4 regions of the Serratia sp. MMO-28 genome follow, and region 2 is predicted to be linked to each of the others. Evidence: predicted binding sites of a transcription regulator. Region 2 holds the regulator's gene; each other region holds the start of a gene.
What was found. The regulator CRP, encoded in region 2, controls carbon source genes, mostly activating them, when cyclic AMP is high. The targets are predictions, from matches to a motif close to ATGTGANNNNNNTCACAT.
Positions count from the first base shown of each region.

Region 1 (8,029 bases), on a different contig from region 2:
CGGGCGGAAAAAGCGTAATACCATTTTGAAGATCAGCCCTTCATTCAGCGCATCGGTGACCCAGCCGGTGAGCACGATAGCCGATAAGGCATAGCATGACGTTTTAAGATGCTGTAATAATACCGAGCGTTCCATGAACACTACCCCCATTAGCGACCATTATCCCTATCCTTCCATCATACCCGTTGTCTTTCAAGGTTCAGGGGAGCGGCTACTGGCAGAAGTGCTGGAAAGCCCCACCCGAGCGGGAGGGGCTGAGTCGCGCTTATTTGTGCAACTTATGCTGCTGCAGGAACTGTACGCCTTTGTCCGGGAAGTCGGTGAACAGGCCGTCAACGTCTGCATCAATGTAGAAGATCTTCAGCATATCGTTGAAGTCCTTGGCATAGGCCGGTACCTGGCCAGGATCGGCACGGAAGGTGTAAGGGTGGATCTGCAGGCCCTGTTGCTTAGCCTCTTTCGCCAACGTGGTCAGCTCAATGTGGCCAGGGGTTGAGGTGCTTTTCACAATCATCGGATACCACGGGCCAATGCCATCGGCATATTTAGCCAGCTTGGCGGCAGCGCCAGGCTCGTACATCCAGTCGTAGTTGTACGGCGTCAGGCTGCCATCCGGGTGGATCACCATCGTTTCGCTGACTTTCTGATCGCCGGTATTGGTGATCAATTGCACCAGTTTGATGTCCATGTTCATCGCGGGCAGCAGCTCTTTCTTCACCCGTTCCAAATCCGGTGCATCGAAGCTTTGCAGGTAAACTTTGTCCGCTTTCTTGGTGTAACCGTAAGATTTCAGCACTTCCAGCACGGCCTTGGAGATATCCTTGCCTTCGATTTTGTGGAACCAAGGGGCCTTGGTTTCCACGTAGATGCCAATATCTTTGCCGGTTGAGTGATTCATCCCCTGAATCATCTCAATCTCATCCTGCAGCGTGTGGATACGGAAGTCAGATTTCCACATTGGGAAACGGTTAGGGAATTTCTGCTGCTGGACACCGTCCTTGACCAAAAACTCTTCGGTGAATTTCAGCGACTGAATCTCGGGCAGGGTGAAATCAATGGCGTAATAGCGGCCATCCTTACGGTGGCGATCGGGGAACTTCTTCGCCACATCGGTCACGCGATCAAGGAAGTGATCGTGCAAAACGATCAGCTTGTCGTCCTTGGTCATCACCACGTCCTGCTCCAGGTAATCCGCGCCTTGGGCGTAGGCCATCGCCTTGGCAGGCAGCGTGTGCTCCGGCAGATAACCGCTGGCACCACGGTGGGCGATAACCAGTTTATCTGCGGCCTGCGCAGCACTGAGCATTGAAGTCGCGAGAATGAACCCTGTCAGCAGGGCTTTGGTTTGAGTCCGCATTCTATATTCTCCATTTTATAGGCAGAGGTAAGTAAAAAGGCTGCGGAGAGCGTAATGCCGGTCAGTTAAACGCAAAACTGCATAATTGTGTGCAATTGCTAAAGGAGTCGCCCCCTCTCCCCAAGGGAGAGGGAACTGGTTGGCCTTAATTGACCGGCATTACGCAGAGAGCGGCCTTTAAATTATGCAAAAGTATTGTGATAGTTAACCGCGTTTGGCTGCGATATCAGCGTGATGTTTCTTTTCGCTGATCATGGTTAACAACAGCAGGATGACTGCGCCGATGCTGCCGCCGATCATCACCATAAAGCCGCCGTCCCAACCGAAATAGTCAACGGTGTAACCGACGATGGCGCTGGCGGCGACGGAGCCACCCAGGTAGCCGAACAGGCCGGTGAAGCCCGCTGCCGTACCCGCTGCTTTTTTCGGTGCCAGTTCCAGTGCGTGCAGGCCGATCAGCATTACCGGGCCGTAAATCAGGAAGCCGATAATGATCATACAGGCCATATCAATGCCTGGATTGCCCACCGGGTTCAGCCAGTAAACGATGGTGGCGATGGTGACCAGCGTCATAAAGAACACCCCGGTGGCACCACGGTTGCCTTTGAACACCTTATCCGACATCCAACCGCACAGAAGGGTGCCAGGGATACCGGCGTATTCGTACAGGAAGTAGGCCCAGGACGATTTATCCAGCGCGAAGTGTTTGACTTCTTTCAGGTAGGTTGGTGACCAGTCCAGGATGCCGTAACGCAGCAGATAGACGAAAACGTTGGCGATAGCGATATACCACAGCAGTTTGTTAGGGAAAACGTACTGCATGAAGATCTGCTTGGCGGTCAGCTCTTCTTCTGCTTTATCGCTGTAGTCGTCCGGGTAATCGTTTTTGTATTCTTCAATCGGTGGCAGGCCAACAGATTGTGGGGTATCACGCATCAGAGCGAAGGCGATCAGCGCTACCAGGATTGCCCCGAAGGCCGGCATATACAGCGCGGCTTTCCAGTCGTTGAACCACGCCATGCCTAACAGGAACAGCAGCGGTGGCAGACCCCCCCCCACGTTATGCGCACAGTTCCACACCGAAACGATGCCGCCGCGCTCTTTCTGCGACCACCAATGCACCATAGTGCGGCCACACGGCGGCCAACCCATACCCTGGAACCAGCCGCACAGGAACAGCAGCACAAACATCACAGCAATACTGGAGGTGGCCCAAGGCACAAAGCCCATAAACAGCATCACTGCTGCCGCGAGGATCAGGCCCGCAGGCAGGAAGACGCGCGGGTTGGAACGGTCGGAAACCGAACCCATGATGAATTTGGAGAAACCATAAGCGATGGAGATCCCTGATAGCGCAAAGCCCAGGTCACCACGGCTGAAACCCTGCTCGATCAGATACGGCATCGCCAGGGTGAAGTTTTTACGCACCAGATAGTAGGCGGCGTAACCGAAGAAGATCCCCATAAAAATTTGCCAGCGCAGCTTACGGTAGAGCGGGTCTACCTTGTCGACCGGCACACGGGAAATGTGTGCGGCTGGCTTAAAAATACTCAACATGAGCGCCTCCGATGGCTTTATCAGTTATTGCATCAGCAGGAAACGGATGTCCTGAAGATGATCGAGCAGTTACCAGAAATCAGTGTTGTCAAATTGTTCCATAACGAGCGTCATCCTAGTCAAAACGCGGGTGTGCCTTTGTGATGGATGGCGCAATTGTTACACTTTTATGAAGCGTCGGCGAATTTTGCGCGATTGGTTAACATTTTGAAATGGGAAAACACAGAAATCACGTGATTATGATCACATTCATGGGTTTTTAAGCACATTTTGTTTTCGATATTTGTTCGTTATTGTTCCTTATCAAACAAAAACCTTAGTAAGTGTGTATCAATAGGAAGATAACCACAGGCTGAGGGGGCGTGATGAGCAATAACTCACCAGTAACAGAAACGGATGTGATCATTATTGGCGGCGGTGCGACCGGTGCAGGGATTGCCCGTGACTGCGCGCGGCGCGGGTTGCGTTGCGTTTTGCTGGAACGGCACGACATTGCCACCGGAGCAACCGGCCGCAATCACGGGCTGTTGCACAGCGGAGCGCGCTATGCGGTAACCGACGGCGAATCGGCCCGCGAGTGTATTGAAGAAAATCGCATACTGAAACGCATTGCCCACCATTGCATTGAACCTAGCGATGGCCTGTTTATTACCCTGCCGCAGGATTCGTTGGCGTATCAGCAACAGTTTATTACTGCCTGCCTGGATGCCGGAATTAATGCTGAAGCGATCGACCCCCAACAAGCACTGCGCCTGGAACCCGCGGCCAATCCGGCGCTGATCGGTGCCGTGCGGGTGCCGGACGGCACCGTCGATCCGTTCCGGCTGACCGCCGCCAATATGTTGGATGCGCGTGAGCACGGTGCGCAGGTGCTCACCTACCATCAGGTGATCGGTTTGCTGCGTACAAACGATCGTGTCACCGGTGTGCGCGTTTTCGACCATAAAAACGCTCACCAATACGATATTTATGCGCAGGTGGTGGTGAATGCCGCCGGGATTTGGGGGCAACAGATTGCGGAATATGCCGATCTGCGAGTACGCATGTTCCCGGCCAAGGGGGCACTGTTGATCCTTGGCCATCGTATAAACAACATGGTGATTAACCGCTGCCGTAAACCGGCAGATGCAGACATTCTGGTGCCAGGAGATACCATCTCGCTGATCGGTACCACCTCGACCCGCATTGATTATGACCAGATCGACAATATGGTCGTTACCCCGCAGGAAGTGGACGTGCTGATCCGTGAGGGTTCGCTGCTTGCCCCCACTCTTGCGCAAACCCGCATTCTGCGTGCCTATGCCGGCGTGCGGCCGCTGGTGGCGCGTGATGACGATCCTTCCGGACGTAACGTCAGCCGCGGCATTGTGTTGCTCGATCACGCAGAACGTGACGGGCTGGAAGGCTTCATCACCATTACCGGCGGCAAGCTGATGACTTACCGGCTGATGGCGGAATGGGCGACCGACAAGGTGTGCGCCAAACTGGGGATCAACACGCCTTGTACGACGGCTGAAGTGGCGTTGCCGGGCTCCCGTCAGTCGGCGGAAGAAACGGTGCGCAGCGTGGTATCGCTGCCAGCGAGCATTCGGGGATCGGCAATCTATCGCCACGGCGATCGTGCCAGCCAGGTACCATCTGGCGACCGGCTGGACAATAGCCTGGTGTGTGAGTGTGAGGCGGTGACCGCCGGTGAAGTGCGCTATGCGGTAAATTCCCTGACCGTTAATAACCTGGTGGATTTGCGTCGTCGCACCCGCGTTGGTATGGGCACCTGCCAAGGCGAGCTGTGTGCCTGCCGCGCCGCCGGGTTACTCACGCACTTTAACGTCACCACGCCGCAGCAATCCATCGCACAGCTTTCTCACTTTTTGAATGAACGCTGGAAGGGCGTGCGGCCGATCGCCTGGGGGGATGCGTTGCGTGCCAGCGAGTTCACCAGTTGGGTTTACCAGGGGTTGTGCGGGCTTGATGCGCGCGGTGACCAGCAGCAGGAGGCGGATGATGCAATTTGATGTGGTGGTGATTGGCGGCGGGCTGGCCGGGTTAAGCTGCGCCATCCGTTTGGCCGAGCAGGGCAAGCGTTGCGCGGTGGTCAGCTCAGGCCAGAGCGCGCTCTATTTTTCTTCCGGCTCGCTCGATCTGCTGGCGCAATTACCCGATGGCACGGCGGTGGAATCACCGCTGGCGGCCTTACCGGCGCTGGCCCAGCAGGCACCGTGGCACCCTTACAGCCTGCTGGGTGCAGCGCGTGTCGCTACGCTGGCAGCAGAAACGGTGCAGTTGCTGGCGCGCTGCGGCATGCAGATGCAGGGCAGCAGCGAGCGTAATCATCTGCGCGTTACGCCGCTCGGCACGCGCCGTGCCACTTGGCTCAGCCCGCAGGCTATTCCGACCACTGCGCTTGGCGGCGTTTTGCCGTGGCGCAAGCTTGCGGTGTTGGGCATCGAAGGCTTCCTGGATTTTCAACCGCAGATGGCGGCCAGTTCGTTAGCTGAGGAACAAGGCGTGATGGCCAAGGTCGCTTCCCTGCATTTACCGCTGCTGGATCGGTTGCGTAATAACCCTAGCGAATTTCGTGCGGTGAATATTGCCCGCGTGCTGGACGTGCCGGAGAATCTGGCGGTGCTGACGGAAGAGATACGACGCCAGGCGGGTGAGGCAGAAGCCATTTTCTTGCCCGCTTGCCTCGGGCTGGAAAGCGATCAGCCGCTGGCTGCGCTGCGTGAGGCGCTCGGCAAACCGGTATTCCTGTTGCCGACGTTGCCTCCTTCAGTGCTAGGTATGCGGCTGCACCAGGCGTTGCGCCAGCGTTTGCAGCAGTTGAGCGGGGTGTTTATGCCGGGGGATACCGTGCTGCGGGCGGATTTTGACGGGCAACGCATCAGCGGCCTGTATACTCGTAACCATACCGATATTCCGCTGCGCGCGCAGCAGGTGGTGTTGGCCAGCGGCAGTTTCTTCAGCAATGGGTTGGTCGCGGAATTCGATGGTATCCGTGAGCCGGTGTTTGGCCTCGACGTGTATAGCCAACCGCAGCGTGAAGACTGGAGCCGCCGCGATTTGTTCGCACCGCAGCCTTACCTGCAATTTGGCGTGCAGACCGATGCCAGCCTGCGCGCGCTGAAGCAAGGGCAGGCGATCGTCAATCTGTACGCCATCGGTGCCGTGGTTGGCGGTTACGATCCGCTGCAGCAAGGCTGTGGAGCCGGGGTGTCGCTGGTGGGGGCGCTGCACGTGGCGCAACAGATTGCTATGCAGGAGGTATCGGCATGAGCCTGTTAAAAGACAACAGCTTTGAGAGCTGCATTAAATGCACGGTGTGCACCACCTATTGCCCGGTCGCCAAAGTAAACCCACTCTACCCGGGGCCGAAGCAGGCTGGGCCGGACGGTGAGCGCCTGCGGCTGAAGGATCCGGCGCTGTATGATGAAGCGCTTAAATATTGCACCAACTGCAAACGTTGCGAAGTGGCGTGCCCATCCGACGTGAAAATCGGTGACATTATCCAGCGCGCCCGAGCCAATTTTAGCCAGAAAAAGCCGACGCTGCGTGACGCCATTCTCAGCCATACCGATATCATGGGCTCGCTGTCGACGCCGTTTGCGCCGATCGTCAATGCCACCACCGGGCTGAAACCGGTGCGAATGCTGCTGGATAAGGCGCTGAAGATCGATCATCGGCGCGAACTGCCAAAATACTCTTTCGGCACCTTCCGCCGTTGGTATCGTCAACAGGCGCAACAGCAGCAGCGTTATAGTGAACAGGTGGCGTTTTTCCACGGTTGCTTTGTTAATTACAACCACCCGCAGCTTGGCAAAGATCTGATCAAGGTTTTCAACGCCATGGAGATTGGCGTGCAACTGCTGAAGCGCGAGAAATGCTGCGGCGTACCGCTGATCGCCAATGGTTTTATGGAGCAGGCCAAGAAACAGGCCAAAGTGAACGCCGAATCTTTGCGTGATGCGGTGCTGGAACGTGGTATTCCGGTGGTAGCCACCTCTTCGAGCTGCACCTTTACCCTGCGCGATGAATATCCGCATCTGCTGGAAGTCGATACCTCGGCGGTGCGCGAGCGGGTGGAACTGGCAACGCGCTACCTGTATCGCCTGCTCAGCCAAGGCCGTCGGTTACCGCTGAAGCACACACCGCTGCGCGTGGCTTACCATACGCCGTGCCATATGGAAAAGATGGGGTGGACCGCCTACACGCTGGAGCTGCTGCGGCAGATCCCAGGCCTGGAACTGGTGGTATTGGAGTCGCAATGCTGCGGGATCGCCGGCACTTACGGTTTCAAGTCAGAGAACTATGAAACTTCGCAGGGCATTGGCGCTTCGTTGTTCCGCCAGATTGAAGAGAGCGGGGTGGACCTGGTGATTACCGACTGTGAAACCTGCAAATGGCAGATTGAGATGTCGACCAGCAAGCGCTGCGAGCACCCGATCACGCTGTTGGCGCAGGCGCTGGGGTAGAAATTAAAGGGGCCAGTACAGAAACTGGCCCTGCAAGATTAAGGTTGTAACTTCAACGAACTGATAATGCCTGCGGCTTCGCTTTGCGCCTGCTGTTGGTTATCAGCTGGCAGCGTGACCTGAATCGTCAGCAACTGGTTATCCAGCTCACCAAGCAGGATCGACGAGTAAGCCTTTTGGCCACCGCTGGTAATAATGCTATCCAGTTGGTGCAATGATACACCGCTGATGTCGATGGCTTTATTGGTGATCACCTGCAGGTTGGCATCGCGTGAGCGTTGCTGCTGCTCCATGTTCTGGGCCAGGGTTTCCAGGCTGTCTGCTGGTTTATCGCCGAGGATGATGATCAACGCGCGCTGGCCGGTGCTGTCGGCAAAGACGTGGCGGTTATTGGACTGTTGGCTCAGTTTGCTGCTCTGATCCGCCATGCCGTTTGGCAGGGTAAAGGTCAGTTTGCCATTCAGCAAGCTCACTTGCGCGGCAGCTGCGCTGGCAGCGGCATCGCCCGCTGACGCTTTACTGTCTTTGGTGTCGCCATCACAGGCCGCGAGGCCTAGCACTAACAGGCTGATACCCATCAATTTTGCTACTTTACGCATGGGGCTTCCTTATTCCTTCACAGGTAGGGGGTTGTAGCGTATGG
Region 1 covers NZ_JBBCVB010000013.1:74,330-82,358, forward strand. Annotated here, with positions in the region: gene WG891_RS13255 (hypothetical protein) at 1-135, opposite strand, end outside; gene glpQ (glycerophosphodiester phosphodiesterase) at 266-1,357, opposite strand; gene glpT (glycerol-3-phosphate transporter) at 1,562-2,914, opposite strand; gene glpA (anaerobic glycerol-3-phosphate dehydrogenase subunit A) at 3,280-4,929, shown strand; gene glpB (glycerol-3-phosphate dehydrogenase subunit GlpB) at 4,919-6,190, shown strand; gene glpC (anaerobic glycerol-3-phosphate dehydrogenase subunit GlpC) at 6,187-7,386, shown strand; gene WG891_RS13285 (DcrB family lipoprotein) at 7,425-7,985, opposite strand.
Region 1: the regulator CRP is predicted to act here: its motif matches at 3,146-3,163, upstream of glpT (glycerol-3-phosphate transporter).

Region 2 (8,029 bases):
GTGGCACCAAAAAATGGGTGCCATTCAGCGCCAGCAACTGCAGGGTATATACCGCAGTGACGGTAAACCCCATCACCGCCAGCCCGTAGTTTTTGCGTAATATCAGATAGGCCGCCAGGGTGATCGCCAGCATGATGCTCAGCGTCACGTTTTCTGGCAGTTGCAACTGCAAGAGTCCTGCGGCAATCACCAACCCGGCCAGCGTGCCGAGCGCACGGTGCTGGATCCTGACGCGCGTGGCGTTGTAGCCGTTTTGGCTGACCAGCATGATGGTCAGCAGGATCCAATAGGGTTTTGGCAGATTGAAAATCATCCCCAGGCTGCTGCCCACCGCCAGTATGGTCCCCAGCCGGGCGGCATTGCGCAAGGCGTTGGATTTCCATGACAGGTAGCTCACCACCGCAGGCCAGAAGGGTAACCGCGATTGGTTTGCCATCAGATCGCGCCGATACAGCGGGCGTTGGGTGCGTAACAGGCGGGCGATGCGGCTGAAATGGTAAAAGCAGAACTGGCCTACCGGGTTATCGGCATGCTGTGTGGCCACTTTTTCCAGTGCCGCCAGCTCACTCTTCATGCTGAAACGCGTTGAGCGCCGGTGATAGAGAATATCGTTGGCCACGACGCGTAAACGCCCGGCAATCACCTGCGCGTTGCGGCGGATAATCGCTTCGGCCTGGCTCTGCTCGACCAGCTTTTGCACCTCTTCCGGTTGATGCAGGCTGACGGTAATGTGTTCCTGCAGATCGAGTGCCACCTGGAAAGTGCGCTGCAGGCGTTTTTGTTCCTGGCTATTGGCATGAGGCAGGAAGTTAACTTGCTGATACAGCAGGCTGATCATGTCCATCACCTTCTGCTGGCGTTGCAGCAGCGGTGGCAGTGCGGTTTCGGGATCGATATGCTGGGTCAGCAGCGAGTATTTAGCTTCGAAATAGTCCGCCAACTGGATATAGAGCTGGCTCAGGGACTCGCGCATTGGCTGCTCTTTCCACAGTTTGAACCAGAACCAGGTGAACAGCCCGTACCAGAGGGTGCCAACCAGATACAGCAGCGGGGTATGCCAGATCGGTACGTGGCCTGCCATGCTGAGAGAGAAGATGGCCGCGACCAGCGCGGCGGGCAGCAGGCGCGCATGCAGCGGGCTGATTTCACCGCTGACGCCCAGCAACAGCGCCATCGCCAGCATCAGCAGGGGCAACGGAATATGCCACAACAGCGCCTGTTGCAGCAGCAAGCTGCTGAGGGCAAACAGAGAGCCGCCGACGATCAGGCGTTTAAAAAAGCGTTTGTGGGGTGTGTCTAATCCGGCAATGTTGCAGCAGGCAGGCACCAGAGAGAACAGCAGGCCGAGTTGCAGGTTGCCCAGCAGCAGGAAGAAAACCACCGGCAGACACAGCACCAGCGTTTGCCGCAGTGCGTAGTTGACTTCTGGGTGGTAGATCAGGCGCCGCCACATGAGTAATCGGGGGAAGCTAAAAAAGCGGCGTATTGCTACGCCGCTTCTTCAATGATTAACGCGTGCCGTAAACGACAATGGTTTTGCCGTGGGCAGAAATCAGGTTTTGATCTTCGAGCATTTTCAAAATACGACCGACGGTTTCACGTGAGCAACCGACGATTTGACCAATTTCCTGGCGGGTAATCTTGATTTGCATGCCGTCCGGGTGAGTCATGGCATCGGGCTGTTTTGCCAGATTCAGCAAGGTTTGCGCGATGCGGCCGGTAACGTCAAGGAAGGCGAGGTTACCCACTTTCTCTGAGGTGACTTGCAGGCGGTTTGCCATCTGCGCAGACAGGCGCATCAGGATATCCGGGTTAACCTGAATCAACTGGCGGAATTTCTTATAGGAAATTTCAGCCACTTCACAGGCTGTTTTCGCTCTAACCCAGGCACTGCGTTCCTGGCCTTCTTCAAATAATCCAAGTTCACCGATGAAATCCCCCTGATTCAGGTAGGACAGGATCATCTCTTTGCCTTCTTCATCCTTGATCAGCACCGCAACGGAGCCTTTCACAATGTAGTAAAGCGTTTCGGCCTTTTCACCTTGGTGAATCAGCGTACTCTTTGATGGATATTTGTGGATATGGCAATGAGACAGGAACCATTCGAGAGTAGGGTCTGTTTGCGGTTTGCCGAGAACCATTCGCTGTTATCCTCTGTTGTTATCGCTGCCTTGTATCACAGGGGTCAGAGTTCCCTGTAAAACGTGCTTATAGCCTGGTGTAATGTGGGGTGGCTATCAACAGGTTTTGAGGCATGTTATAGAAATACGCTTGTACTCTAGCATATTAACTTGCGTGAAGTGCTGCAAGTTACATTCTGTTAACATGCCAATATAGGGCCCTTTCCTCGGGCATTTCCCTGAAATCGATGACCTGGAAAGAGTTATTGCGGCTCTGTTTGTAGCACAGAGTGAGGCGAGTGTCTTGTGTTGTCTCGCTTCAGCATGATTAGCATCAGGTTCCGTTGCCAGTTTCTATGCGAAAGCGTACCCTGATTTTGAGAAATTAACCGGAGTGTACAAAATGCAGGCAAGAGTTAAGTGGGTGGAAGGGCTGACATTCTTGGGTGAGTCTGCGTCCGGCCATCAGGTGTTGATGGATGGTAACGCGGGCGATAAAGCGCCAAGTCCAATGGAAATGGTCTTGATGTCAGTGGGCGGTTGCAGTGCTATTGACGTCGTGTCTATTTTGCAGAAAGGCCGTAACGATGTCCGTGACTGCGAGGTGAAACTGACCTCGGAGCGCCGTGAAGAAGCACCGCGTCTGTTTACCCATATCAACCTGCATTTTATCGTCACTGGTAAAGGGCTGACCGATAAGATTGTTGAGCGTGCGGTTAACCTGTCGGCCGAGAAATATTGCTCGGTTTCGCTGATGCTGAGCAAAGCGGCCAGCGTTACCCACAGCTTTGAAATTCGTGACGTTGCCTGAGGCTACCAAGGGTAGTGCTGGCAATGGCTGCGTAGTAAATCCAGAAATCGCCGCGCCGTGACGGTCAGCGGTGATTTTTGTGAATACAGGACGCAGTACTGTGCCTGCGGCAGATCGTCGATAGGCAAAGCCACCAGTTCTTGATGTAAATAGAACGGCGTGTTCATGGCCCGCGCGACGATCGTCAAATAATCTGCCTTCAGCACCATATTCAAGCCGCATACCGCTGAATCTGAGCGAATGGGGCGTTGGGACAACTGTTGATAGAAGTTGCCAAGCAGCGTTTGCAGTTGCTGGTAATAACCCATATCGGTTTCCGGCAGCAGCCATTTGGCCTCGTGCAGTTCGTGCAGCGTGGTTGCCTGTGCCAAAGGGTGCCCACGGCGCGCAATAACGCAAAATGGGGCGCTGAACAGCGGTTCGAGCACTAAATCTTGCAGCGGTAATTCAGGGCTGCTCGTGCCGACGGCAAAATCCAACTTGCCAGCCTGCAAGGCGGGCAATAACGTTGAAAGCTGCGCTTCGCGGATCAACAGATTGGCCTGCGGGGTAGAGGCCTTGAAGAGTTCGACCAGTTTCGGCAACAGCGTCACGGCCAGCAGCGAAGAGCAGCCTATCGCCAGGCTGCCTTGCGAACGCTGGTCCAACTGTTGGATCTCCTCAGTGGCGCGCTGTAATTCCTCAATCACTAATTGCACCCGCAGAGCAAAAATGTGGCCGTTTGGCGTCAGCGTCATCCCTTTACTGCCGCGCACAATCAGCTGGGTTTTCAGCGTTTGTTCCAGTTCCTGGATCGAGCGGCTGATCGCCGGTTGAGACTGATCTAACGCGCGTGCCGCGGCACGAATGCTGCCACAGCGTATCACTTGCTGAAAAGCTTTCAGCTGTTGCAATTTTGGTAACTGACGCATGCGTGCCCCCTTCTGCCGAAAAAACGCAGTTTCACCCTGCCGATAGAAAAGAATATCGGCGATGAAAAATTGTTCATTAATGACTTTTTTGTCGTACGTGAGGCGGTGGCATATACCAAGGGGAATAAGGAGGCAGCGCGGTGGCTGGCCGCGCCCGAGAGCGTTATTCGATTTTTTTACCTTCCAGTAGCCGTTGTACTAATGGCGCCATAATCAGCTCCATCGCCAGCCCCATTTTGCCGCCCGGCACCACCAGCGTATTGATGTGAGAGATAAACGACCCCTGTAGCATTGCCAACAGATAGGGGTAATCGATCTGATCCAGGCCACGGAAGTGGATCACCACAAAGCTTTCGTCCAATGAGGGGATGGCCTTGGCGGCAAACGGATTGGAGGTATCGACCGTGGGGACGCGTTGGAAGTTGATATGGGTGCGCGAGAACTGCGGCGTGATGTAGCCGATGTAATCCTCCATCGAACGTACTACGGAATCCATCACCGCCTCGCGGGAATGACCACGCTCACCGGTATCGCGGATCAATTTCTGGATCCACTCCAGGTTGACGATTGGCACCACACCTACCAACAGGTCAACATGCTTGGCGACATCGATCTTATCGGTAACCACGCCACCGTGCAGCCCTTCGTAGAACAGCACGTCGGTGGGGGCTGGCAGCGGTTCCCACGGCGTGAAGGTGCCGGGGACCTGATCGTAAGGCACGGCCTCATCGTAGGTGTGCAGGTATTTACGTGAACGGCCTGTGCCGTTTTTGCCGTACTGGATAAAGCTTTGCTCCAGCAGGCTGAAGTCATTGGCTTCAGGGCCGAAATAGCTGATATGGCGGCCAAGATCGCGTGCTTTACGAATGGCCGCATCCATTTCTGGCCGGGTGTAGTGATGGAAACTGTCCCCTTCCAACTGGGCGGCGCGGATATTCAACTGCTGGAAAATCTTGCGAAATGCCAGGCTGGTGGTCGTGGTGCCGGCCCCGCTGGAGCCGGTCACCGCAATAATGGGATGTTTGGCAGACATAATGGGTTGTCACTCCGTATTAAGTACATATCCCCGCCATACTTCACACAACTTGAATTATTTTGGGCATAGGCGTTGATCGGCAATCATCCATTGTTACCTGATTTTTTTTACCAATCATAGGCTGGAGTGACTAAATTTCTTCCTGTCCGGCATGGATCTGCCCGCGTGGCATGATATTGACGGTTTCGTGCAGTTCCGACCACACCAGCACCACATCACCATTTTTCAACTGGCGGCGCACGTCATTCACCTTCTGTTCTAGCGAACGTTCGTGTTCACCGTAGTCAGTACCCTCACGCAGCACGAAGGATTCGATCAGGCTGTTGAGGGTTTCTTGTTCAAGCTCTTGCCAAGGGATAATCACGTTGTTGATTCCAGAAAAGGGGAAAGCCAGGATGGAATACGGTATTCCAGCCACATTTGTGGTTTTTTCAAGGTGCCGCCGACAAAGCCAACGTGGCCGCCACGCTCGGTGAGCTGATATTCGATATTGGCTGGCAGGCGGGTGAGATCGGGGATCACCTCGTCGGTCATAAACGGGTCGTCTTTGGCATGAATGATCAGCAGCGGTGTGGTGATCTGTGGCAACAGGGGCAGGGCGCTGCAGCGGCGGTAATAATCCAGCGCGCCGTTAAAACCGTGCAAGCGTGAGGTGATCACCTCGTCAAACTCACGGATGCGGCGCAACTGGTTCAACTGCGGCAGACTCAGCGGCAGGGTATCAGGGTAATGCAGCAACTTGCGCGTGGCATTCTGCTTCAACTGGCCCAGCAGATAGTGCTGATAAACACGCGAAAAACCTTGTTCCATGCGAACCGAGCAGGGCTCCAGCATCAGCGGTGCCGACACGACTACCGCGGCCTGTAGCAGGCTGTCGTTGCCTTGCTGCGCCAGGTAGTACGCCAGCATATTACCGCCGAGAGAGATCCCCACCGCCGCCGTGGGTACCTCACCGAAACTGTCGCGCAGCCAGCGCAGAAAGAAACGTGCATCCTCGGTTTCACCGGAATGATAGATACGCTGCTTGCGGTTGGGCACTCCGCTGCAACCACGAAAATGCATCACCACCCCGAGCCAGCCTTGTTCGCGCCAGGCGTTGAGCAGGCCGTGGGCATAAGGGCTGTAGAAATTGCCCTCTAAGCCGTGGAACAGGACTACGCGCGGCTTGTGGCGGGCTAACTGGGGATCTTCGCTCCAGGCAAGATCGACAAAATCACCGTCGGGCAATTCCAGCCGTTGCCAATGGGGTTTCAGCAGAACATGGCGCCGTACCAAGCGTGGCAACAGGGTTTGCAGATGCGGATTACTGGCCCCGATCAAAGGGCGAAAGGATTCATGCATAGTTGAATAAAATTCTTGTTGGCGGCTATTGTGTGATCAATACCGCACTGTTAGCTTCAATGTCATGTATTAACAATAATACTGCAAAAAATCATTTGGGTGAGGAGCACCCGCTTCATGGAACTGAGTTTATTTCTTTCGATGTTAGGCTTCCTGTGGGTTGCCGCGATTACGCCTGGCCCAAACAATATGCTGCTCACCACCTCTGGGGCCAACTTCGGTTTTATGCGTTCGCTGTGGCTGATGATCGGCATCATGCTCGGCATGCAGAGTATCATGCTGCTGGTGGCGTTTGGCGTGGGTGGTCTGATCCTGATTTATCCCTCACTGCACCTGATTCTGAAGATCCTTGGGAGCCTGTATCTGTTGTGGCTGGCCTGGAAAGTCGCGACCGCTGCCTATGAAAAACTGGATACCGATGTGGCCCCACCCAAGCCGATTCGCCTGTATCAGGGGTGGCTGTTGCAGTTCCTTAACCCGAAAGCCTGGCTGATGGGCCTGGGGGCGGTGGCGAGTTTTAGCCTGGAAGGGGAAAGGTACAATAATTCTATTCTGGCGATCGCTTTTGGCCTGTTGGTGGTGAATATCGTTGCCGGGGTAATTTGGCTAGGCTTCGGCACGGTGATCGGCCGCCTGCTGCGCAGCAAGAAAGCCTGGGTGATTTTCAACGTTTCCATGGGGCTGTTAACGGCGGCCTGTGTGTTACTGATCTGGCATTAAGGAAAAGCGGATGAGCGAAAATTATTTCCATGTTGATGCGTTTATCGGTGCAGGCCTGCGCGGCAATCCTGCAGGGGTCTGTTTGCTGAAACACTCGCTGGAAAGCGCGCAGATGCAGGCCATCGCCAATGAGTTGTTCCTGCCAGAAACCAGTTTTGTCTGGGAAGATGGCGATATGTATGGGATTCGCTGGTTCACCCCCACGCGGGAGGTGGATCTGTGCGGGCATGCCACGCTGGCCACGGCGCACGTGCTGTTAAGCGTGGTGAATCCGGCCTTGCGTGATGTTCGCTTTCGCTCTGCCAGCGGTGAACTGCATGTCACAAGGGATGCTGAGGATTGTGAACGCCTGATTCTGGATTTCCCGTCCCGTCCGCCGCAGAAAGTGGCTGAACCTGCGGCACTGGCGGCCTTGCTGGGCGCTCAAGCGCAGGAGGTGTGGCAGGCCAGGGCAATGATGGTGGTATTTGAGAGCGAGGCGCAGGTGCGGGCGCTGCAGCCGGACATTCCGGCACTGATCGATCATCTGGGCTGCGGCGTGATTGCCACCGCACCGGGCGATGGGGTGGACTTTGTCTCACGTTATTTCTCGCTGGATCGCAGCGAAGACCCGGTGACCGGCTCTGCCCATTGTACGCTGATGCCTTACTGGACGGCACGCCTTGGCCGCCATGTGTTGCACGCCAAGCAGATCTCATCGCGCGGTGGCGAACTGTTCTGCGAACTGAAAGGGGAGCGCACGCTGCTGGGGGGCTATGCGCGTATTTTCCTGCGGGGTGAAATCAAGCTGTAGCCTGAGTATATATTCACATAAGGAATAAAGAATATTTTTTTATTCCTTTGTTGCTGGGTTTCGCTCAGATAAAACTGTCAGCCACTGAACGGCAGTTTATCAACGGAGCGGAACTATGGCGGGCAAACTCTTTTCATTACGCAGCGTGGCGCTGCTGGCTTTATCGCTGGGGGCTGCCAGTGCCCAGGCGCTGGATGTGACCGTGGCGTACCAGACTTCCGCCGAGCCAGCTAAAGTGGCGCAGGCGGAAAACAGTTTCGCCAAGCAGTCTGGTGCGACGGTTGACTGGCGCAAGTT
Region 2 covers NZ_JBBCVB010000020.1:43,170-51,198, reverse strand. Annotated here, with positions in the region: gene WG891_RS17730 (YccS/YhfK family putative transporter) at 1-1,453, opposite strand, end outside; gene crp (cAMP-activated global transcriptional regulator CRP) at 1,509-2,141, opposite strand; gene WG891_RS17720 (OsmC family protein) at 2,524-2,931, shown strand; gene WG891_RS17715 (LysR substrate-binding domain-containing protein) at 2,934-3,842, opposite strand; gene WG891_RS17710 (phosphoribulokinase) at 4,006-4,875, opposite strand; gene WG891_RS17705 (YheU family protein) at 5,009-5,242, opposite strand; gene WG891_RS17700 (hydrolase) at 5,239-6,219, opposite strand; gene WG891_RS17695 (LysE family translocator) at 6,337-6,939, shown strand; gene WG891_RS17690 (PhzF family phenazine biosynthesis protein) at 6,950-7,732, shown strand; gene tauA (taurine ABC transporter substrate-binding protein) at 7,848-8,029, shown strand, end outside.

Region 3 (8,029 bases), on a different contig from region 2:
GTATCATTCTTTATTCAGCTGTTTTTCCCCAATATTGAACGTTTCAAAGAGCCCGATGCGGCGTTGCCAGAAATTGCGCTGTACGTGGGCGGTAAACTGTTCCAGGCGATCTTCCTCTGTACCACCTTTATTAATACCTTGGCCTCCGGCCTGGCTTCCCATGCCAGCGTCTCACGGTTGTTGTATGTGATGGGGCGCGATAACGTATTCCCGGAAAGGTTTTTCGGCTATGTGCACCCTAAATGGCGCACGCCAGCGCTTAATGTGCTGATGGTGGGGCTGGTCGCGCTTTCGGCCATGTCCTTTGATCTGGTGACCGCGACCGCGTTGATTAATTTTGGCGCGCTGGTAGCGTTCACCTTCGTCAACCTTTCGGTGATCAGCCATTTCTTTATCCGCCAGGGGCGCAACAAAACCTGGAAGGACCGTTTTCACTTCCTGATCCTGCCGCTGGTTGGGGCGCTGACCGTCAGCGTGCTGTGGCTGAATCTGGAGAAAAGCTCGCTGACCATGGGGCTGATCTGGGCGGCGCTGGGGTTTGCTTACCTGGTGTACCTGACCCGTCGTTTCCGCCAGCCGCCGCCGCAGTTTGAGCGGCAACCGCAGCAGTAATCTTCTACGGCGGGGCGATCCCGCCTTTCTTTTTGCCTTTCAGGCCAGTAGAGTGAAACCCCGAAAAAACCGATGATTGGATCCTATCCTGATGCCTGCGTTATCCGTATCCCATAAAGCAACCTTGTTTGGCCTGCTGGCTATTGTGCTGTGGAGCAGCGTCGTCGGCCTGATCCGCAGCGTTAGCGAAGGGTTGGGGCCGGTAGGCGGCGCGGCGATGATCTACAGCGTGGGAACGTTGTTTTTGCTGGTGGTGATGGGGATCCCGAAACTGCGTGAATTTCCCCGCTCTTATTTGATCGTTGGCAGCCTGCTGTTTGTGGCGTACGAGATTTGTCTTTCGCTGTCGTTGGGTTATGCCAGTAACCGTATGCAGGCGATTGAAGTGGGGATGATCAACTATCTGTGGCCCTGCTTTACCGTGCTGATGGCGATCTTGTTTAACGGGCAGAAGGCCAGGTGGTGGGTGATCCCAGGATTATTGCTGTCACTGTTGGGCATTGGTTGGATCATGAGCGGTGATGGGGGCTGGTCAGCGGCACAAATGCTGGCGAATGTGCGCAGTAACCCGCTGAGTTATGCGCTGGCATTTAGCGGCGCGGTGATTTGGGCGGTTTATTGCAACGTTACCAAGAGAATTGCCCAAGGCAAGAATGCGGTGGTGCTGTTTATTACGCTGACTGCGTTGGCCCTGTGGCTGCAATATCCGTTCAGCAACGAAAGCGGTATGCATTTCACCCTGCCAGTCACCCTGGCGTTGCTGTCTGCCGGGATCGCCATGGGGGCGGGTTATGCGGCATGGAATGTCGGCATCCTGCACGGCAATATGACCTTACTGGCCACGGTGTCTTACTTCACGCCGGTGCTGTCGGCGGTATTTGCCGCCGTGGTTCTGAGCACTTCGTTGACCCTCAGTTTCTGGCAAGGAGTCGCGATGGTCACGACGGGGTCGCTGATTTGCTGGCGTGCCACGCGTGCAGGTTAACCCGATGATTCGCGAAGCAAGGGATTTCAGCTAATCTCAAATGAGGTGTTCTGCCTGAAGGAACGTGAAAATGAGGAATGATATTCAGTTTATTCAGCAACCTGCGCTTGATGGGCACAGCTTCAGTACCGGCGATATGGTGCGCCTGACCACCGCGAATCTTTTACATGAATACCAGTTGGATGTGGTTATTCTGCGCCGTGACGATAAGCTGATTTATGGATCAGTGGTGGTCGCGGCACCCAAAACCGACATTCCGGTAGGGCGTTGGGAAATTGCTCAGGGGGACGAGGTGGTCTTCCGGCAGGAAAATATTGCCAAGGCGGTTCTCGGCGCCCGCTAACTTCCCGTTTGAACCGAGTTTACCCTCGACCTGAAGCCGACCTGAACCGTCGGCTTTTTTATTATGCCATTAAGCCGGCGCCGGGTGAGTTTTCAGGCCTGTACGCAAATCGTGCTGATGATGTTTTAAAAATCACCGTATATGACGCCCGTCACATTGAATGTGAATTTCAATGAAAAATAATTTTAAAAACGAGAGAGCAATCGATTACCTTAATGAAGAATAGTTCACTGGATCACAGATTCTTACACCCGGTGGTTTCTATAATGCGCGCGGCGTCCAGGCAGTAAGCTGCCGTTCGTCACACCAGACTCATTGTCGTCTTTCTAACGGGCAGCAATCGCCCTTTCAGCATGTGGTAATAAAATGAAAAAAATCGCTCTCGCAGCAGGTGTGCTTCTCACTGCCTCTTACAGCACATCATCAATGGCGGCCAGCAATGATAGCCAGTTCGTTTCTGATTGGTGGCACCAGAGTGTCAACGTGGTAGGTAGTTACCACACTCGTTTTGGACCGCAACTGAACAATGACGTGTATCTGGAGTATGAAGCTTTCACCAGAAAGGATTGGCTGGATTTTTACGGCTATGTTGATGTGCCAAAATTTTTTGGTACCGGCAATACGCCTAACCGGGGTATCTGGGACAACGGCTCACCGCTGTTTATGGAGATTGAACCACGCTTTTCGATCGACAAACTGACCGGTGCCGATCTGAGCTTCGGGCCATTTAAAGAGTGGTATTTCGCCAACAACTATATCTATGACATGGGCCGCAACAGCGCATCACGCCAGAGCACCTGGTATATGGGGCTGGGAACGGATATCGAAACGGGCTTGCCTATCAGCCTGTCGATGAACATTTATGCCAAATACCAATGGCAGAATTACGGTGCTGCGAATGAAGACAGCTGGGATGGCTATCGTTTCAAAGTGAAATACTTTGTGCCCCTGACCCAGATGTGGGGAGGGAACCTGAACTATATTGGTTTCACCAACTTCGACTTTGGCTCCGATCTGGGTAAAAACGACTTTAGCGTCAATGGCCGCCAGGCGCGTACCAGCAATTCTATCGCTTCCAGCCACGTGCTGGCGCTGAATTACGATCACTGGCATTACTCGTTCGTCGCCCGTTACTTCCATAACGGTGGTCAATGGCAGGACGGGGTTGATATCGGTACACCGCAGGGCCCAATCAAATCTACCGGCTGGGGTTACTACGCGGTTGTGGGATATAACTTCTGATTTTCCGTGGTATCAAACAGTAAAAAACCCCGTTTAAAACGGGGTTTTTTATGTCCATTACAATGTCGAATCAGCCGGGTAAATGTTTAACCGGCATGACCAATTTCCCTTTGATGACATAACACTCATTATTGATCCATTTGAGTATTTGATCACGGCTCACCCCTTCAGATCGTGCATAGCGATAGAGATCGCCATTGAAGTATCGCGTGATGTATTCCATAAGGGTCATTTGCATGGCTGTAACTCCTGAACGCCCACCCGTTGCCAGCCTGGCCACCGCGGGAGGTTAAGGTTTGTGAAGATTAAACTTAAATTATTACTAATAAAAGCTCAATAAAAAGCACGAAAAATAACAATAGACTATAAAAAGAAATCCCGCACGGGAAGGCGGGAAATAATGCGTATTATCATTTTTAGATAACATAAAATGGTATTTTGAGGTGCAACGAAAAAGAGCACGCTAACTCTTTTTGTGACTGCCACAAGGTACTGGATGGCCTATTTTGCTGCAAGAGAAACCTGCGGCTTTTCTTCGGTTTTTATGAACAGTAGCTTGGGTTGGGTGTTTTTTCAGCATTTGAGTATTGATAACCACTGTGAATATAAGGTGCCGTACCGCGGGTGAGAATACGGCACCTGGCGCTCAGGTTAAAGGTGCACGCTGATGTCGCATTTAAAGGTTAATACCCGGCTGCGGTTGGCGATCAGATCCACGCTGTAACCACGAAAATACAGGCAAATACGATCGGCCAATCTCGCAGAGATCTCTGCTTGAGTGTGGCTGCTGTCAACCAGGGTAATAGCCCCACCGGGTTTGCCTGCACTTTGCCAGTCGGCCAGCAGCCGGGTGGCCACGGCCTGCGCAGCGCGCCAGTTGAGCGGGGTGTCAAACATAGTTGCCGAGCGGATGGTGATTCCCGTTTGGCTCCAGGTAGCGGAATACGCAGGTTTGAACCCGATCTGAAGCGCGTCGGATTTTGTCGCGTACGGTAACACGCGTAGGCCACTGTTTTGTGCGCTGTGTTGATGGGGGCGTTATCTTTCCGTCAACATTGCGAGGCAGTACACAAATCCCAGTGATAACAACAGATTCGGAAAAACGATCGGAAGCTGGTAATGGATGATGCGCAACAGCGTCGGCGCATCAGGTGCACCGACGCTCAAAGAGGGCTAAGCCTGCTGTTCACCCCAGCTCAGCATGCTTTCAACCATCTGCTGCAGCAGGCGCTGTAGCGGCGCAGCACGCAGTGCGTCGAATGCAAACGGGGGCTGTTCTGACATGTAATTGACCTGTGCCAGCTCCAACTGTACCGCATGCTGTTTTTCCTGCGGCTGGCCATAGGCACGGGTGATGTAACCGCCCTTGAAGCGCCCGTTGAGCACATGGGTAAATTGCTGTTGCTGTTCACAGCAGGCAATCAACCGGTCGCTCATGGCACTGGCGCAACTGGCACCGCTGTTGGTCCCCAGGTTGAGATCCGGCAGCTTGCCGTCAAACAGCCGCGGTATGACGGAAGCAATAGAGTGGGCATCAAACAGCAGTGCATAGCCGTGTTGGGCTTTCAGGCGCGCCAGTTCCTGTTGCAACTGCTGGTGATAAGGCTGCCAGAGGGCTTGTAGGTAGCCCGCCCGTTCTTCGTTGCTGGTGGCAAGATCGGGCAGGAAACTCGGGCGGCCATCGAACAGCACATCCGGGAACAGGCCGGTGGTAGCGGTGGTGTAGAGCGGTTTGTCGTCTGCAGGGCGGTTAAGATCGATCACAAAGCGCGAGTAGTTGCCGATCAACATACTGGCCCCCATCTTGCGGGCGAAATCGTACAACCGGGGAATATGCCAATCGGTGTCCGGCAACGGGCGCGCTTCGTCGGTCAAACCGCGCTCAACGGCTGGCGTCAGCCGGGTACCGGCATGGGGGATGCTGATCAACAGCGGCAGGTTACCGCTCTGGAACTCAAAGGGATCGCGAATCATTGACGTACTTCTCCTCGGAAAATCACCGTGCAGGGCAGTTGGCCGCCCAACCAGTAGGCCAGCTCTGCCGGGCGGGCCAGCGGCCAGTGAACAAAGTCAGCCACCTTACCCACCTCCAGCGAACCATGGCTTGCCTGCAAGCCCAGCGCTTTGGCGGCATGCAGCGTCACACCGGCCAGCGCTTCCTCCGGCGTCAGGCGGAACAGCGTACAGGCCATATTGATCATCAGGCGTAATGACAGCGCTGGCGAGGTTCCGGGGTTGGCATCGCTGGCGATCGCCATCGGTACGCCGTGTTTACGGAACAGATCGACCGGCGGGCATTGGGTTTCACGCAGCAGGTAATAAGCGCCCGGCAGCAGGACCGCCACGGTGCCCGAGGCGGCCATGGCGGCAGCGTCTTCTGCGCTGGCGTATTCAAGGTGATCGGCTGAAAGGGCGTGATGGCGCGCGGCCAACGAGCTCCCCCCGAGGGCGGAGAGTTGCTCGGCGTGTAATTTGACCGGCAAACCTGCCTGTTCAGCAGCCTGAAACACGCGTTCGACCTGGGCTGTGGAAAACGCCAGATGCTCGCAGAAGGCGTCTACCGCGTCCGCCAGGCCCGCTGCCGCCGCTTCTGGGATGATGGTTTGGCAGACCAGATCGATATAATCATCGGCCCGCCCGGCGTATTCCGGCGGCAATGCATGCGCCGCCAGGCAGGTGGTTTTCACTTCAACCGGTAACTGTTCGCCTAGCTGGCGTGCCACGCGCAGCATCTTCAGCTCGCTGTGTGGCGTTAGGCCATAACCGGATTTGATCTCTACGCAGGTTACGCCTTCCGCCAGCAGCGGCCGCAGGCGAAACAGCGCCTGCTCAAGTAATTGTGTTTCTTCAGCGTCACGGGTTGCTTTTACCGTGGAGATAATGCCACCGCCTTGCGCGGCGATTTCCGCATAGCTTACGCCATTTAAACGCTGTTCGAATTCACCGCTGCGGTTGCCGCCAAAGACCAGATGCGTGTGGCAATCGATCAGGCCGGGGGTAATGATCCCGCCGTCAAAACGCACCGTTTTAGCCGCCGCCAACACCGGCATGGTGGCCTCTTCACCCATCCAGACAATCTTGCCGTCGCGCACGGCGATCGCGCCATTGCTGATGATGTGATATTTGCCGTCGCGCATGGTGACGATATCGGCGCCGTGCCACAGGCTGTCGCAGTGGATCTCAGACGTCATGGTGTTCCCGCTCCCACATGGTTGTATATACAATTAAGACCAAGCTAGCGCATTCATCAGGCTGCGACAAGGGAGGGGATAAAATTTGTTATGAGAATGTGATAAAGCGCGCAGCGGGGCCGAGCTTGCCCCGCCGAGGTTCAGACCTGATTAGTAAAACGGCCAAACAGCTGGTAGCGGCTGCCCGGGTACAGCAAACGCGCGGAAGTCACCACCGTTTTGCCTGACCAGGTGCGGCGATGGATCAGCAGGCCCGGCTCATGGTCTTCCAACTGCAGCAGTTCACGTTCGCGCCGCGTGGGCACCACGGCTTCTACGATGTGCTCACCGGCGGTCAGCGGGGCGGCCTGGGTCAGATAAATATAGGGAGTGACCTGATCGAAATCCTGCTTCATGTAATCCGGTGCTACCAGTGGATTAACGCAGCGATCTTCTATCTGCACCGGGACGCCATTCTCGTAATGCACAATCTGCGAGTAAAACAGCGGCTGGCCAGGCTGAATACCCAACGCAGTGGCTTCTTCATCGCTTGCCGGGCGAGCTTTCAGCTCCAGGATTTTGCTGCTGTGGTGGTGGCCGCGCGCGGCAATTTCGTCGGCAATGTTGTGCACTTCCAGCAAGGCGGTGTGCGCTTTCGCTTCGGCGACAAAGGTGCCAACCCCCTGCATGCGGATCAGAAAACCTTCGCTGGTCAGTTCGCGCAAGGCGCGGTTGATGGTCATACGGCTGACGCCGAGTTCGGCCACCAGTTCACTTTCAGAGGGAACGCGCTGGTGTGGTTGCCAGTGGCCCGCGCGAATTTGGCTCACTATCGCTTGTTTGACCCGTTGATAGATCGGGGCAGGTGTGTCGCTCATTGCGGCAGCCAGTTGTAGCACGGTCTGTTGATCTACCACGACGTTAACCTCGTCAAATAAAAAAATAATAACATCAGTTTACTGTTGATGTCGGCATATGTATATGTATATACAAGTAGGGCCAGTTCACCCAATGAGTGATATTGGTTCACAAATTTTTTACGTATGCGCCTGCCGCGCTTTCTTAGCTGTTACACCTACTTTGGAATACTGCTATGCCTGCTTACTTTGCTCCTCGCGCACTGCTCCCATCCGGTTGGGCTCACAACGTGCGGCTCGATGTTGATGCGCACGGCCAACTGACCCAGATCACTCCGAATGCCGAACCTGCCGGCTGTCAGCGTTTGCACGGTGACGTGGTGCCGGGTATGCCAAATCTGCATTCGCATGCTTTCCAGCGTGCGATGGCCGGGTTGGCCGAGGTGGCAGGCGATCCGCAAGACAGTTTCTGGACCTGGCGCGATCTGATGTACCGCCTGGTGCAGCGCTTAACCCCAGAGCAGGTTGAGGTGATAGCCCGTCAACTGTATATCGAAATGCTCAAGGGCGGCTATACCCAGGTGGCAGAGTTTCATTATTTGCACCATGCGCCAGACGGTAAAGCCTATGCCGATCGCGGTGAAATGACCGGCCGCCTCAGCCGGGCGGCACAACAGGCGGGGATTGGCATGACGCTGCTGCCGGTGCTCTATAGCTATGCCGGTTTTGGCGCTCAGCCCGCGCAAGCGGGGCAAAAACGCTTTATCCAGGATGTGGAGAGTTATCTGGCACAGCAGCAGACCATCGCCCGCCAGCTCGC
Region 3 covers NZ_JBBCVB010000005.1:63,974-72,002, forward strand. Annotated here, with positions in the region: gene WG891_RS05815 (APC family permease) at 1-612, shown strand, start outside; gene yddG (aromatic amino acid DMT transporter YddG) at 704-1,597, shown strand; gene WG891_RS05825 (hypothetical protein) at 1,668-1,940, shown strand; gene WG891_RS05830 (nucleoside-specific channel-forming protein Tsx) at 2,307-3,182, shown strand; gene WG891_RS05835 (hypothetical protein) at 3,253-3,420, opposite strand; gene WG891_RS05840 (hypothetical protein) at 3,834-4,079, opposite strand; gene hutG (N-formylglutamate deformylase) at 4,356-5,156, opposite strand; gene hutI (imidazolonepropionase) at 5,153-6,373, opposite strand; gene hutC (histidine utilization repressor) at 6,514-7,269, opposite strand; gene WG891_RS05860 (formimidoylglutamate deiminase) at 7,446-8,029, shown strand, end outside.
Region 3: the regulator CRP is predicted to act here: its motif matches at 2,080-2,097, upstream of WG891_RS05830 (nucleoside-specific channel-forming protein Tsx).

Region 4 (8,029 bases), on a different contig from region 2:
AAAAGCCCCCGACCCTACTTTGACATCCATCACCAACGCATCCAACCCTTCCGCCAGCTTCTTCGCCAGAATAGAGGCAGTGATCAGCGGGATGGAATCGACGGTGGCGGTAATATCGCGCGTGGCGTAAAAACGCTTATCCGCCGGGGCCAGCGAGCTGGTCTGGCCGATAATCGCCACGCCGACGTCTTTGATGATTTTACGAAACGCATTGTCATCGGGGAAAATAGTGAAGCCCGGAATGGCTTCCAGCTTATCCAGCGTGCCGCCGGTGTGGCCTAAACCCCGGCCGGAAATCATCGGCACGTAGCCACCGCAGGCCGCCACCATCGGGCCGAGCATCAGCGAGGTGACATCTCCCACGCCGCCGGTAGAGTGCTTATCGACAATCGGGCCGTTCAGCGCCAGGCTTTTCCAATCAAGCACCGTGCCAGAATCGCGCATCGCCATGGTGAGCGCCACGCGCTCCGCCATGTTCATATCGTGGAAGTAGATGGTCATCGCCAGCGCGGCGATCTGCCCTTCGGAAACCACATTGTCACGCACCCCATTGATGAAGAAGCGGATTTCTGCTTCGCTCAACGGCTGGCCGTCACGTTTTTTACGGATTATTTCTTGCGCCAGGAACAAGGCATCCCCCTGCTTGAGCTATTTAATTTCACAGCGCCAACGCGGCGCTAGAGCATCAGTAACCGTTGCTGGCGGTTTGGGTGCTATGCCCCAAGGTCGTCAGCAGGCTGGCCAACAGGCTCGAGGCACCAAAGCGGAAATGGCGCGCGTCGGCCCAGCCTTCCCCCAGGATACGTTCGGCCAATTGCAGATAGCGTTGTGCCTCTTCTGCCGTGCGCACGCCACCGGCAGGCTTAAAGCCCACGGTTTTGCTGACACCCAGATCGCGGATCACCGTCATCATCAGTTCGGCGCTTTCCAGCGTGGCATTAACCGGCACTTTCCCGGTGGAGGTTTTGATAAAATCCGCCCCGGCGTTGATGGCAATTGCGGAGGCTTTACGGATCAGATCCGCCTGCTTGAGCTCACCGGTTTCGATGATCACCTTCAGCAATACGTTGGCGGCGGCACAGGCCTGTTTGCACTGTTGCACCAGTTGAAAACCCACCTGCTCATTACCGGCGATCAAGGCACGGTAAGGGAACACCACGTCCACTTCGTCGGCCCCGTAGGCGATCGCCGCGCGGGTTTCCGCCAGCGCGATATCGATGTCATCATTGCCGTGCGGGAAGTTGGTGACGGTAGCAATGCGGATGTCCGGCGTCCCTTGCTCACGCAGCGTTTTGCGCGCAATCGGGATAAAACGCGGGTAGATGCAGATGGCAGCGGTATGGCCCGCCGGGCTGTTGGCCTGACGACACAGCGCGATCACCTTCTCGTCGGTGTCATCGTCATTCAACGTGGTGAGATCCATCAGGTTCAGCGCGCGCTGCGCTGCTGCGGTTAGTTCGGTCATAAAACTCTCCAACTAAGTGTTCTGGTGTTGGCGAGCGGACTTGGTTCCATGAAGATAGCCCGTGAGCAACGTCCTCACGGCGGCAACTGAGATCCTTCTCACCGCATATAGCCCTTCGATATTGGAACACGATCGCCTTGGCTGATACGTGTTCCGATTCACATAATATGAAATAGCACTGCAACAAACTGGGATTATATGTGATTTAAATCACAAAATAACGCGACTTTGTTCACAAACTCGTTAAACGGGCAGGTAATCAATGGCGGGCACTCTGCAGAATGCCCGTATCAGGAAATCATGCGGCAGCCTCCAGCAAAAAATGCTGGGGGCTGTTTGTAGTTTAGCTTACAGCGCCAAAAAGAACCCGGCGATGGTGGCGCTCATCAGGTTGGAGAGCGTACCGGCAACCACGGCTTTCAGACCAAAGCGGGCAATGTCATGTCGACGGTTCGGTGCCATGCTGCCCAAACCACCGAGCAGAATTGCCACGGAAGACAGGTTGGCAAAGCCGCACAGCGCAAAGGAGATAATCGCCTTGGTGTGCTGAGACAACACCTGCAAGCCTTCGGCGGCAACCACATCATCCGGGCGCAGGTAGGCACCAAAGTTCATATAGGCCACGAACTCGTTGACGATCACCTTCTGGCCGATAAACGAGCCGGCTACCATCGCTTCGCTCCACGGCACGCCAATCAGGAAGGCGATCGGGGAGAAGAGCCAGCCCAGGATCAGTTCCAACGACAACTGCGGGAAGTTAAACCAGCCGCCGATACCACCCAACATGCCGTTCAGCAAGGCGATCAGGGCGATAAATGCCAGCAGCATCGCGCCCACGTTCAGCGCCAGCTGCATCCCCGATGCCGCACCCGATGCCGCCGCATCAATCACGTTGGCCGGGCGATCTTCTGCGGCAATCAGCTTCATCGCGTCATCGGTGTCGTGCGATTTTTCAGTTTCCGGCACCATCAGCTTGGCGAACAGCAAACCACCTGGCGCGGCCATAAAGGAGGCGGCGATCAGGTACTCCAGCGGCACGCCCATCTGGGCATAACCTGCCAGCACCGAACCGGCCACCGATGCCAAACCACCACACATCACCGCAAACAGCTCAGACTGCGTCATGGTGGCAATATACGGCCGCACCACCAGAGGCGCTTCGGTCTGGCCCACGAAGATGTTAGCCGTCGCCGACAGCGATTCGGTGCGCGAGGTGCCCAGCAGTTTCTGCAGGCCGCCGCCGAGTACTTTAATCACCAGTTGCATGATGCCCAGATAGTAGAGCACCGCGATCAGCGAGGAGAAGAACACGATCACCGGCAGTACGCGCAGCGCGAACACAAAGCCGCCACCGCCAAACACCTCGAACATTTTGTCGGAAACCAGGCCGCCAAAGATGAAAGAGATGCCCTCATTGCCATAAGCGATGACGTTAGCCACCCCTTGAGACATGCCACCCAGAATGCGGCGGCCTAAAGGTACGTACAGCACCAGCGCACCGATACCGACTTGAATGATAAATGCCCCGAGCACGGTACGCAGTTTAATAGCGCGTCGGTTGCTGGAAAGCAGCACAGCAATGGCGATCAGTACCACCATACCGACCAGGCTCATGATGAGTTGCATGTGAGAATATCCCTGTTGCGAAAAAGTAATGCATCCCTGAGCGTTGAACCCGCAGGGTGCTTAGGAGTCAATAACGGGGCGCAATTATACTGAGCGAGACGAATTTCGCCTCATTTTATGTCACAAATGTATACAAATAGATGCAAGTCAAAACTTTGTTATATGATTCCAATCACATTTATCGCTCTAGCGCGAACAAAGACAGGGCATTTTTCTGCAGGTGGTGGGCAATTTCATCAGGTGGCTCAGGCCGTAACTGGCACAGGGCCTGAAAAACTTCGGCTGCCCGCTCAGGGCGGTTAGGCTGCCCCTGGTAGCCCGCCAGCGGCATATCCGGCGCGTCGGTCTCCAGCAACAGTGATACCAACGGCAACTGTGCCATCACGCTACGGGTTTTCTGCGCCCGTTCGTAGCTGATGGTGCCGCCTACGCCGATATAATAACCCAGCCGAATAAATGCCTGGGCCTGGGCCAGACTGCCCGCAAAGCCGTGCACCACGCCACGGCGCGGCACATCGGCCCGGCGCAACGCGGCAGCCAGTTGATCGTGGCTACGGCGGGAATGCAGGATCACCGGCAGATCGTGGCGCTTCGCCAATCCGAGCTGTTGCTTGAGCAGCGCCTGCTGGCGATCAAACTGGGGCTGCTCCATATACAGATCCAGCCCAATCTCCCCTACTGCCACCAGTTTGCCAGGGCGAGCGGTGAGACACTCCGACAACAGCTCAAGGTGTTCATCCTGATGCTGCGCAATATACAACGGATGCAGCCCCAGGGCGGCAAACAACGGTTCATGCTCGTGCGCCAGCTTTAATACCTGGGCGAAACGATCCGCCGTGACCGCTGGCACAATGATCCGCCGCACGCCGGCCTGTGCGGCCAACGCCAGGCTTTCGTTCTCATGACCGCTAAACGGCGGGAAGTCAAAATGGCAGTGGGTATCGGTAAACACGTAATTCACGGCGCGTCTCCATCGCCAGCGGCAGGAGCATGCGGCAGAACGATTTTTGCCGTTGCCCGCGCAGTTTCATGGCCGTGCGGATGCCCACCGTCTGTAGCGATCGGCGAAGGCATGCGCACGCTTTCCGGCTGCAACAAGCGGGGGGAAACGAGGGGCTCCACCTTGCTGCCCCCAGCTTGCTCCTGCTCCAGCAGCCAATGGCCGACCGTCGCCAGAAAATAGCGCCCACAGCGGCGGCCAAGGTGATAATCCTGGTTCAGCGCGGGCAGACGGCTGCCAAGCGCGTTACTCGCCAGCGGTTTGGGGGGGAATATTTCGAAGATGCGCAGCTTGCCCGGCGGCTGCTCAATAAACTGCTGGATGCGATGATAGCTCTGTTCATGCTGCTGCATGATGCGCACCATCTGCTGTAGGCTACTGTCACTCAACCAGTGTTCCATGCGCTTCAGCCACTGCGGCGTGTAATACATTTGTGAAGGCACGGTGCGGATCACCACAATGGTATCAGCCCCCCGGCGATAGGCTTCTTCAACCGGAATGGCTGCGCTGATACCGCCATCCAGATAGCTGACTCCGTCCAGTTCCACGCCCTGACGGTAAAAGCCAGGAATAGCGCTTGATGCCTTGATCGCAGGCAACCAGTTGTCACGCTCAGCCCGCAGGTAGGTGGGCTCGAAATCATCGCTACGGCAGGCGCACATTAGCAGTTCACGGCCATTGCTAAGATGCTGCTCGGCGACATCGAGCGCCAGCGGCAGTTGCTGTGCAGTGATATCCACCAGCCAGTCGAGATCGATGAGATGCCCACCGCGCACAAAGCGCAGGGGGTTGAAGAAATTAGCCGATGTGGTGTAACGGGTAATCACGCGTCGCGCATAGCCCATCTGGCCGCAAATAAAGGCCGAAAGGTTCTGCGCACCAGCGGAAGTGCCGATCATCAGCTCAAAAGGGTTAAAGCGGGCGCGCTGCAGTTCGTCCAGCACGCCGGCAGTAAAGATGCCGCGCTGCCCGCCACCCTCACACACCAGCGCCATTTTACCGGGCCGGTAGGGTTTATACGCCAGCGGTTCTATGTTGCCGAGCGTGATGGGTATTCTGTATCCCAACCCTGTCTCCTCAATGTGGCTGTTTTACTGAGGATAACTCTTCTTGCTCTCTTCCGTAATCTTCTTGCAATACGCCAGAGAGGCAGTCATTGCTCCCGGTTAACCAAGCGCAGTCACTGCCGGAAAACTCTGCCCATGCCTGCCAGACCTGGCCTTTCCACTGTTTCCAGCGGCCGAGAATGATATCGCTATTCATGACTGAACTCTCCAGATGACGAGAAAAGGAATTAAGCTTTGTTACACTTTGCACGAAAAGTTAAGGGCGCCGACGGCCGGCAAACAGGCTGACCAGAAACAGAATGATCCCCACTACGAACACCATTTTAGCCGCCCAGGCGGCGGTGCCGGCCAATGAGCTGAAGCCCAGTGCGGCTGCGATCAGTGCGATGATTAAAAAGATGATGCCCCAACGAAACATAAGCTTCCCCTTACCCAGGGGCGCAATTCATCGCGCCCCTGGGTGATTCAGTACGTTGAACTCGGTTTAGGGTTTAACAGCCAGGTCGTTCTTGACGCTTTTCACGCCATCAATGGCTTTGGCAATGCTTTCTGCCCGCTCGGATTGTGCCTGCGTTTTCACCGTGCCGGAAAGCTGCACCACACCGTCGGTGGTCTCTACTTTCACATGACGGGAAGGTACGATGTCATCCGCCAGCAGTTTGGCCTTCAGCTCACTGGTGGTTGCGGTATCACCGACATAGGCCTTCACGGACTGTGTGGCTTCATCTTTCACGTGCAGCTTGTCGCTGACCGACTTCACCCCTGCCACCTTACCGGCAGCCGCTACGGCCCGTTCCGCCTGCGCCTGGCTGCTGACAAAACCGCTGAGCGTTACCACGCCTTTCTCCGTAACCACCGAAATATCGGTGCTTTTGATGGCTTTATCTTCAACCAATGCGCTTTTTACTTTCGCCGTTGTCGCGCTGTCATCCATATAGCTGTCGACTTTTTTCATCGAGCTATCGATTTTGGCACCCGTGCTATCAGCCACGCTGGTGGCTTTGTTAAGCAGCGACTCTTGCGCCAACGCACTGCCACTTACCAGGACAGAACCCAAAACGATAGCCATCAGAGAATGCGTAAACTTGGTATTTTTCATCGATCTCTTCCTTCTTGTTGTGAATCCCCATCAACTGCGGATCCTGTGCCGCATTGTCGCGGCGAACTCGAGTGAATACTTTACGATTACTCTACTATCAAACGTTCACGATAAATCTCTAGCAATATCCATGCCAACACCACAAAACGCTGTTAAATCAACAACAAAAAAACCACCGCGCCGTGATTAAGCACGAAACCGTCACCTATCGACGACAGTGACGGGCTTAATCAACAACACCGGCGCTATCTTATTGATATTGCTAAGGTACAGCTGTCTCCAATCGGCAACAATGCAAAATAACCCTCTAAAAAGTGATTGAATAGCAGTTGTTTTTACTCATCAAACAGCGGATACCCTGATAAATATAGCCTATCAGGCGAAAGTTGCAGCAGGATGTCAATAGAGCCGTTAGCCAAACAACGCAGGTAAAATTGATAAATTAATATTATTAATTAGCAAGATAAGTGCAGAAGGCACGCCGCGGAGGGAAGAATGGGCACCGCGAGAATGCGGTGCCGCATCGGCAGATTAGTGTTCGCGGGTTTTGCGGAACACAACGTCTGGATAACGTTCCTGCGTCAGATTGAGGTTCACCATGGTCGGTGCGATGTAAGAGAGATTATCGCCCCCATCCAGCGCCAGGTTCAGTTCGTTCTTGCGTTTGAACTCTTCGAACTTCTTCACGTCGTTGCACTCTACCCAACGGGCAGTGGAAACGTTCACCGACTCATACAGCGCTTCCACGTTGTATTCGGATTTCAAACGCGCGACCACCACGTCGAACTGCAGCACACCGACAGCACCGACGATCAGATCGTTGTTGGCGATAGGGCGGAATACCTGCACAGCCCCTTCTTCCGACAGCTGCACCAGCCCTTTCAGCAGCTGTTTCTGCTTGAGCGGATCGCGCAGGCGGATGCGGCGGAACAGCTCAGGGGCAAAGTTCGGAATGCCGGTGAACTTCATGTCTTCACCCTGCGTGAAGCTGTCGCCAATCTGAATGGTGCCGTGGTTATGCAAACCGATAATATCGCCTGGGTAGGCTTCTTCCACATGAGAACGATCGCCTGCCATAAAGGTCAGCGCATCGGAGATCACCACGTCTTTGCCGGTACGCACCTGGCGCAGCTTCATGCCTTTCTCATATTTGCCGGACACTACGCGCATAAAGGCCACGCGATCGCGGTGTTTCGGATCCATATTCGCCTGGATCTTGAACACGAAACCGGTGAATTTATCTTCTGCTGCGACCACTTCACGGGTATTGGTTTTACGCGGCATCGGCGCAGGAGCCCAGGCCACTAACCCATCCAGCATATGATCCACGCCAAAGTTGCCCAAGGCGGTACCAAAGAACACCGGGGTCAGCTCACCGGCCAGGAAGGCTTCCAGCTCAAACTCATGGGAAGCCCCTTGCACCAGTTCCAACTCTTCGCGCAGTTGCGCAGCCAAGTCTTCACCCACGGCAGCGTCGAGATCCGGGTTGTTCAAGCCTTTGACGATGCGCACTTCCTGAATGGTATGGCCTTTACCGCTCTGATAAAGATAGGTTTCATCTTTATAGAGGTGATAAACCCCTTTGAACAGCTTGCCGCAGCCAATCGGCCAGGTGATCGGCGAGCAGGCGATTTTCAGTTCGCGCTCTACTTCATCCATCACTTCCATCGGATCGCGGATGTCACGGTCAAGTTTGTTCATAAAGGTCAGGATCGGCGTATCACGCAGGCGGGTGACCTCCATCAGCTTGCGGGTACGATCTTCAACGCCTT
Region 4 covers NZ_JBBCVB010000008.1:48,911-56,939, forward strand. Annotated here, with positions in the region: gene deoA (thymidine phosphorylase) at 1-630, opposite strand, end outside; gene deoC (deoxyribose-phosphate aldolase) at 686-1,465, opposite strand; gene WG891_RS09010 (NupC/NupG family nucleoside CNT transporter) at 1,814-3,079, opposite strand; gene WG891_RS09015 (TatD family hydrolase) at 3,270-4,052, opposite strand; gene WG891_RS09020 (patatin-like phospholipase family protein) at 4,049-5,158, opposite strand; gene WG891_RS09025 (CsbD family protein) at 5,169-5,354, opposite strand; gene WG891_RS09030 (DUF1328 domain-containing protein) at 5,415-5,576, opposite strand; gene osmY (molecular chaperone OsmY) at 5,643-6,257, opposite strand; gene prfC (peptide chain release factor 3) at 6,789-8,029, opposite strand, start outside.
Region 4: the regulator CRP is predicted to act here: its motif matches at 1,664-1,681, upstream of deoC (deoxyribose-phosphate aldolase).